2 regions of the Streptomyces sp. NPDC005374 genome follow, and region 2 is predicted to be linked to the other one. Evidence: riboswitches for the same ligand, from Rfam matches in the RefSeq annotation. Region 2 holds a riboswitch; the other holds the start of a gene.
What was found. Region 2 has a riboswitch for cyclic di-AMP ahead of ACFYRX_RS25820 (C40 family peptidase). Riboswitches for the same ligand answer to the same signal wherever they lie in the genome.

Region 1: it holds a riboswitch for cyclic di-AMP, as region 2 does, so the genes downstream of both, ACFYRX_RS37630 (transglycosylase family protein) here and ACFYRX_RS25820 (C40 family peptidase) in region 2, are expected to answer to the same signal.

Annotation. Positions count from the first base shown of each region.
Region 1 covers NZ_JBIAKA010000019.1:94,302-98,089, forward strand. Annotated here, with positions in the region: gene ACFYRX_RS37620 (cytochrome P450) at 1-813, shown strand, start outside; gene ACFYRX_RS37625 (transglycosylase family protein) at 1,006-2,001, shown strand; cyclic di-AMP (ydaO/yuaA leader) riboswitch at 2,207-2,374, shown strand; gene ACFYRX_RS37630 (transglycosylase family protein) at 2,378-3,073, shown strand; gene eno (phosphopyruvate hydratase) at 3,376-3,788, shown strand, end outside.
Region 2 covers NZ_JBIAKA010000010.1:146,837-150,624, reverse strand. Annotated here, with positions in the region: gene ACFYRX_RS25830 (ATP-dependent Clp protease proteolytic subunit) at 1-580, shown strand, start outside; gene ACFYRX_RS25825 (hypothetical protein) at 588-893, shown strand; cyclic di-AMP (ydaO/yuaA leader) riboswitch at 1,231-1,442, shown strand; gene ACFYRX_RS25820 (C40 family peptidase) at 1,446-1,919, shown strand; gene ACFYRX_RS25815 (DUF6328 family protein) at 2,014-2,616, shown strand; gene ACFYRX_RS25810 (ATP-binding protein) at 2,687-3,145, opposite strand; gene ACFYRX_RS25805 (helix-turn-helix domain-containing protein) at 3,361-3,788, shown strand, end outside.

The DNA of each region.
Region 1 (3,788 bases), on a different contig from region 2:
CTGCCCATCTACGCGATCTGCGACCTGCTCGGCGTCCCCCGTGAGGACCAGGACGACTTCCGGGACTGGGCGGGCATGATGATCCGCCACGGTGGAGGCCCACGGGGTGGGGTCGCGCGGTCCGTGAAGAAGATGCGGGGCTATCTCGCCGAACTCATCCACCGGAAGCGGGAAGCCCTCTCCGCCGAACCGACACCCGGCGAGGACCTCATCTCAGGGCTCATCCGCGCCTCCGACCACGGTGAGCACCTGAGTGAGAACGAGGCCGCGGCCATGGCCTTCATCCTCTTGTTCGCAGGTTTCGAGACCACGGTGAATCTCATCGGCAACGGGGTCTACGCCCTTCTCACCCACCCCGAACAGCGAAACCGGCTCCAGGCGTCCCTGGCCGATCAGGAGAGAGGACTTCTGGAGACCGGCGTGGAGGAGCTTCTCCGGTACGACGGCCCGGTCGAGGTGGCCACCTGGCGGTTCGCCACCCAGGCGCTGCGGATCGGCGGGCAGGACATCGCGGCCGGTGACCCCGTGCTCGTCGTGCTCGCCGCGGCGGACCGGGATCCTGAACGGTTCGCCGACCCCGATGTCCTCGATCTCTCCCGCCGTGACAATCAGCACCTCGGTTACGGCCACGGCATTCACTACTGCCTCGGTGCCCCGCTCGCCCGGCTGGAAGGACAGACCGCGCTCGCCACGCTCCTCACTCGCCTCCCCGACCTGCAACTCGCGGTGGATTCGGCCGATTTGCGCTGGCGTGGCGGGCTCATCATGCGTGGACTGCGCACTTTGCCCGTGGAGTTCACGCCCGTGCGGTAATCGACCAAGACGTCCGGCCTGACCCGGTGAAGAGCCGCTTAAACATGACACGCCCTCAAGTCTGTGATCTTCACGTGATCTACGCGGCATTAACTTGTGACAAGTGATCGAACCCCTATACGTTCACGGACCAGCGCGGTGCCCCTCGTGGAGCGCCGCGCGCGTTTCTGCTGTCTCGGGAAAGGTCCCCTCATGCTCTCCGGGAACGGTCGTCACCGTCGCCCCCGTCAGGCTCCGGCACTCCTCGTGGCGGCCGGCGTGACGGGATCCGCCATCGCGATCCCACTGCTCGGGGCGACCGGAGCCAGCGCCGCGACCGGCACCACCTGGGACCATGTCGCGGAGTGCGAGAGCGGCGGTTCCTGGAGTGCGAACGACGGCAACGGCTACTACGGCGGTCTGCAGATGTCCCAGCAGAACTGGGAGAAGTACGGCGGCCTCGCGTACGCCGAGACCGCGGACCAGGCCAGCCGCAACCAGCAGATAGCCGTGGCCGAGAAGCTCCTCGATGATCAGGGCATCGCCGCGTGGCCGACCTGCGGTCTGCTCGCCGGGCTCAGCAAGGACTCGAGCTCGGCCGACGTCGACACGGGTGTGGGCAGCGGGACACCCTCGGCCTCCGCGCCGGACTCGTCGCAATCGTCCGGTTCATCCGGTTCCTCGGACTCCTCCAACTCGTCGGGACCCGTGGATTCTTCCGGTCTGCTCGACGCGCTGGACGGGTCGACCGCGACGCCCTCGCCGTCGACCACTCCGTCCAGCGGTGACGACGATTCGAACAAGTCGGACAAGTCCGGCTCTTCTGGATCCGAGGGGTCCGAGGGCTCCGCCAAGGGGGACACGCAGTCTTCCGACAGCTCACCCGTGGTGAGCCCGGAAGAGGATGAAGCGGACAAGTCGTGGCAGCAGGGCGCCTCTTCGGCCCTCGTCGACGTCGGCGCCCTCGGCTCCGGCAAGCACCGCGGCGGCAGTGACGCCGAAGTCGCCACGAAGAGCGCGACCGCCGCCGGCGGCCGCCACGCGGCCCCCACCTACATCGTCCAGGAAGGCGACTCCCTCGCCTCCATCGCCGACTCCCTTGGCCTCGACGGCGGATGGCGCGCCCTCTACGCCGAGAACAAGGACCGCATCGGGTCCGACCCGAGCAACATCGTCGCCGGTCAGACGCTCGACACCGGGGCTGAATAGGACTGAAAAGTCCAGAAAAACAGCGGGAGTTCACGTCACACTTCGCACCTAATGTCCACTTTGGTGAAAGTGTGGGATGAGTCTCAGAAGCCCTGATCGTCTTTGAAATTCCGCCGAGCGCGTGTCTACGGTCGTGACCGCTCGGCAACCCGAGCCCCGTCTGTCGCAACGCCGAATCCTGCCAGCGGCCGAACGGGAACAGTCGTCGCGTCAAGCGCCGTAGGCAGGAGCGGGGGACCCAAGGTAAGTGCCGGACCCAGCAGTTCACGCTGGACCGGCTTGGGGTTAAGTCGCGCACCGGGAGGTGCGCGGCCGGGCAACTCAACCGGCCCGAACCCGACAGCTCACCTCGCAGGCGTCGGTGAGGGGATCCACCATGCTGTTTTCCGGACAGGGCAAGCACCGTCGTCCTTCCAAGGCCACCCGCGTCGCCGCCCTCGCCGGCGTCACCGGTGTCGCCATCGCCGCCCCGCTGATGGCGGCCGGCAGCGCCTCCGCCGCCACCGCCTCCGAGTGGGACACCGTCGCCCAGTGCGAGTCCGGCGGCAACTGGTCCATCAACACCGGCAACGGCTACTACGGCGGCCTGCAGTTCTCGGCCTCCACCTGGGCCGCGTACGGCGGCACGGCGTACGCCTCCACCGCCAACCAGGCCAGCAAGTCCCAGCAGATCGCCGTCGCCGAGAAGGTCCTGGCCTCGCAGGGCAAGGGTGCCTGGCCGAGCTGTGGTGTGGGCCTGTCCGGCGCCTCCTACAGCGGCGGCAGCAGCTCGTCCTCCTCCGGCAACTCCTCCTCCGGCTCCTCGAACACGAGCAGCCGTTCGACCGAGGAGCAGAGCGCCTCGCGTTCGACCGAGCGTCCGGCCGCCAAGAAGAAGACCGTCACCACCCCGACCGGCAAGAAGGTCAAGAAGGGTGACGGCGAGTACAAGGTCGTCAAGGGTGACACCCTCAGCTCGATCGCCGAGAAGCACAAGGTCAAGGGCGGCTGGCAGAAGGTGTTCAAGCTGAACAAGGACATCGTCACCGACGCCGACTTCATCTACCCGGGTCAGCAGCTGCACCTCAAGTAACAAGGGGTGCTCGTAGCTGAACCACAGCGCCCTCACATCCGTGTGCTTCAGAATGAAGGCCTCGTGAGGGTCCCCCCGTCCCCACGGGCTCCCCGCTCCGGTGCGTGTTCCCCCGTACGCACCGGGGCGGGGCTTTTTTCTGCCCAGTTTCCGGGACTGTCTTTGTTCAGTTCAGAAACAATTTACTCTCGGTTCTGTCCAGGGGGCGGTCCACGCGGTGGCTGATCCCCCGGAGCCGGTTAGGCTCGGTCTCGCAGAACCCACCGCGGTCCCGGCGGACCGTGTCACATCCCAAGAAGGAGATGCTCGTGCCGTCCATCGACGTCGTCGTAGCCCGGGAAATCCTGGACTCCCGAGGCAACCCCACGGTCGAGGTCGAGGTCGGCCTCGACGACGGCAGCACGGGTCGTGCCGCCGTTCCCTCCGGTGCCTCCACGGGTGCCTTCGAGGCCATCGAGCTGCGTGACGGTGACCCCAACCGCTACCTCGGCAAGGGTGTCGAGAAGGCCGTCCTCGCGGTCATCGAGCAGATCGGCCCGGAGCTCGTCGGCTACGACGCCACCGAGCAGCGCCTGATCGACCAGGCGATGTTCGACCTGGACGCCACCGACAACAAGGGTTCGCTCGGCGCCAACGCCATCCTCGGCGTCTCCCTCGCCGTCGCCCACGCCGCCTCCGAGGCCAGCGACCTCCCGCTCTTCCGCTACCTGGGCGG
Region 2 (3,788 bases):
CGGGCACAGGACGATGGATCCGTACTCGAAGCTGCTGGAGGAGCGGATCGTCTTCCTCGGGACGCGGATCGACGACACCTCGGCGAACGATCTGATGGCGCAGTTCATGTACCTCGAGTACCAGGACCCGGACCGGGACATCTCGCTGTACATCAACTCCCCCGGCGGCTCGTTCAGCGCGATGTCGGCGATCTACGACACGATGCAGTTCGTCAGTTGTGACGTGGAGACGACGTGCCTCGGGCAGGCCGGCTCCTCCGCGGCGGTGCTGCTGGCGGCGGGCACCCCGGGCAAGCGCTCCGTGCTGCCGGGCGCGCGGGTCGTGATCCACCAGCCGGCGCTGAACGAACCGGTGCAGGGGCAGGCAAGCGATCTGGCGATCCAGGCCGACGAACTGCTCCGTGCGCGGGCCCGCCTGGAGGAGATGCTGGTCCGGCACACCGGGCGCAGCGCCGAGCAGGTGAGCGCGGACATCGAGCGGGACAAGATCCTGGACGCGCGGGGCGCGCTGGACTACGGCCTCGCGGACGCGATCGTCCCGAGCCGCAAGACATCCCGCACCACGCCGGGCGCGAGGTGAGCCGCGGATGCTGCCGGATCTTCCACCGCTGCCCGCGCTCACGCGCGCCGAGGGCGAGCTGATCGACCGTTATCTCGACGTGGTCGATCTGCTGGGCCGGATCAACCCCGCCCGGCACGAGGACACCTACGGCGGACTGCGGGCGGCGCAGGCGCTGGTGAGCAGGGCGGCAGAGCTGCGTGACGCGCTCGCGCTGATGCACCGCCGGGGCGAGCGCGAGATGCACGCCGCGACGCTGGCGCGGGCCCTGCGGGTCCTGGACGGCGAGCGGCGCTCGGCCCGGGTCGTCGTGCCGCCCGACCCCGACAACTGACGCATCCGCAGCGCCCCGGGCGCCCCGCCGGTCTGACGGAGCGTCCGGAGCACGGTTGAAACGGACCAGAAGACGTACCCCCTGTTGGACGAGAGGCGGCTCCTCTTTCACGACCGTCAAGGCCGCGCAACACGCGTGGTGTGTGAGCACAATGAGGACTCTCTGTGCTGGTCCGGGGGCCCGCGGAGCCCTCGACACCCCTTCCGTCGTTCGGGTGTCCACCCGAACGAGTGAGTGGTGAGTAACGACACAAATCCCCGGTTCCGTTGGGTTTTTCGGACTTCTTTGCGTCAAGATCCCTGTCTGACGACAAGCCCCCGCCGCAGTGGCGGGGCGATCCGGGCGGACGCCGAGTCCTGCCGCCGCCCGGATGACCGGTCGACAGAGGTGCATCGGCAGGAGTGGAGGACCCAGGCACGACGGGTCGCCGGGACGGTCACGCCATGACCGGGCCGAGCAGCCCTTGGGGTGAAGCCGCGTCAGCGGCCGGGCAACTTTGTCAGCCCGAATCCGACAGGTCATCCTTCACAGGCGGCTGACGAAGGGTTGCGCATGTCTGCGCTCAATCGTGTTCCGTCGCTGATGGTCCGAGCCGGTACGGCTTCGGCACTGACACTTGCCGCTGTGGGCGGCTCTGTCGTGATCCCGGGCGTCGCCGCCGACGCCGCGGCCGCCACGCCGGCGACGAAGGCACTCAAGGTCGCGGCCTCCAAGAAGGGCTCGCCGTACAGGTACGGCGCCACGGGGCCGTCCCGCTTCGACTGCTCAGGGCTCACGCTGTACTCGTTCAAGAAGGCGGGCAAGAAGCTCCCGCGCACGGCGGCCCAGCAGTACAACAAGACCCGGCACATCTCCGCGGGCAGCCGCAAGGCCGGTGACCTCGTGTTCTTCCACTCGGGTTCGAACGTCTACCACGTCGGTCTCTACGCCGGGAAGGGGAAGATCTGGCACGCCCCCAAGACCGGGGACGTGGTGCGACTGCAGAAGATCTGGACGAAGAGCGTCTGGTACGGCCGGGTCAAGTAGCACCCCCGAGGGGGTGACGGCGCCCTGACCGGACGTCACCCCCTCGGGTCTCCCGGGACGCGTGACACGGGCCCGGATGGTTACCCGTACCGTCATGGCCGACCACCGCCCGTGCACCGCCCGCAACGAGACCCCGCTGGAGCGCGCCGACCGCAACTTCGGCGAGCTGCTCCAGGAACTGCGCGTCACCCAGACCGGGGTGCAGATCCTCTTCGCCTTCCTGCTGACCCTGGCCTTCACCCAGCGCTTCCCTTCGCTGGACTCCTTCCAGCGCGCCACCTACGTCACCACGCTGCTCCTCGCGGTCGTCGCGGCGGCGCTGTTCACCGCACCGGCGGCCCTGCACCGCTCGCTCTTCCAGCGGGGCGCCAAGGCCCGCATCGTGCAGGTCTCCTCCCGGCTCGCCACGGTCGGCATGGGCGTTCTGGTGCTCGCGTTCACCGGATCCGTCCTGCTCGTCGTGGACGTGACGACCGGCCGGACCGGCGGAGTGGCCGCGGGTACGGCGACCCTGCTGGTGTGCCTGGGCCTGTGGTGGCTGCTCCCCCGACTGGTGTGGCGGGCGGGCCGCGCCGAGGAGCACGTCACGCAGGAACCCCACGCGGCGCCTCGGCGGCCGCACCGCGAGCCGCTCAGGCCGCGCGCCACGGCTCGTCCGGGAGTTGCTCCCCGAGAACCGTCGGCGCGTCTGCGGTGACCCCGGGACGGCCCGGGCTCGGCCGCTGAAGGGGGCGTCCTGTCTCCGCGTTCCCGGCCTACGGAGTGGGTCACGGCTCCTGCTGCCCCGCGGCGGTGACCGGCTGTGCCGGTACCGACCACGGGAGTTCGATCGAAACGGTCTTGCCGCCTTCCCGGGTGGGCCTGACTCTCAGCTTGCCGCCGTACTCGGCCGCGAGCCAGCGGATGATCACCATTCCCCGCCCGTTGTCCTGCTGGACCGCGGCCGGGAGGCGCTTGGGGAAGCGGGGATGGCTGTCGGTGACCCCGATGCGCAGTTGTTCGTCACGGTCCAGCTCGATGTCCACCGTGAAGGTGGGTGACTGTCCGAAGGTGTGCTGTACGGCGTTGGTGGCGAGTTCGGAGACGATGAGCCGGACGGTCTCCGCGATGTCCGTGGCCGGTGGCAGCCCCCACTCCGCGAGCGCGCTCAGGACATAGGTGCGGGCCGCGGAGACCGAGGCGGGTTCGCTCGGCAGAGTGACGGATGCTTCCAGGTGGTCTGCCATGGCGACGTCGTCCCTTTCCCACGGAACCGTAGTCCGACACGGTGCGGATGGTTCGAGTACGGTCCCGGACTGGTGGTTCATCGTCAGAGTGCCATTACCGAGGCGGTGACGGGTGCCGATCCACCAAGATATGCATATATCTGTCGCTCGAAGCGGTGAACTCTGCGACGCGAGACCGTATTTGGGCGGCTCGTAAGGAGTAAGGGAGTAGCACCATGCAGCACGGTCCCGCGGTGCGCCGCCGGAAACTGGGCGCCGAACTGCGTGCGTTACGCACGAGTGCGGCGCTCACCAGCGGTGAGGCGGCCCGGCTCGTGGGCTGGCACCAGTCGAAGGTGAGCCGCATCGAGACCGGCGCCAGCGGTGTGAAACCGGCCGATGTGCGGTTACTCCTCGATGCCTACGGCGTGCTGGACACGGATCTGCGGGAGCTGCTCCTGGTGCTGGCGGGCTCCGACGAGGGCGGCGGCCGGCACCACTGGTGGCACGCGTACCGGGGTGTCCTGCCGCCGACCTACCGGGACTTCATCAGTCTGGAGTCCCAGGCGAGCGCGATGCGCACACTGGAGACCTCGGTGGTGCCCGGGCTGCTCCAGACGCCCGAGTACGCCCGCGCGGTGACCCGGGCCTCGGTGGGCGGCCT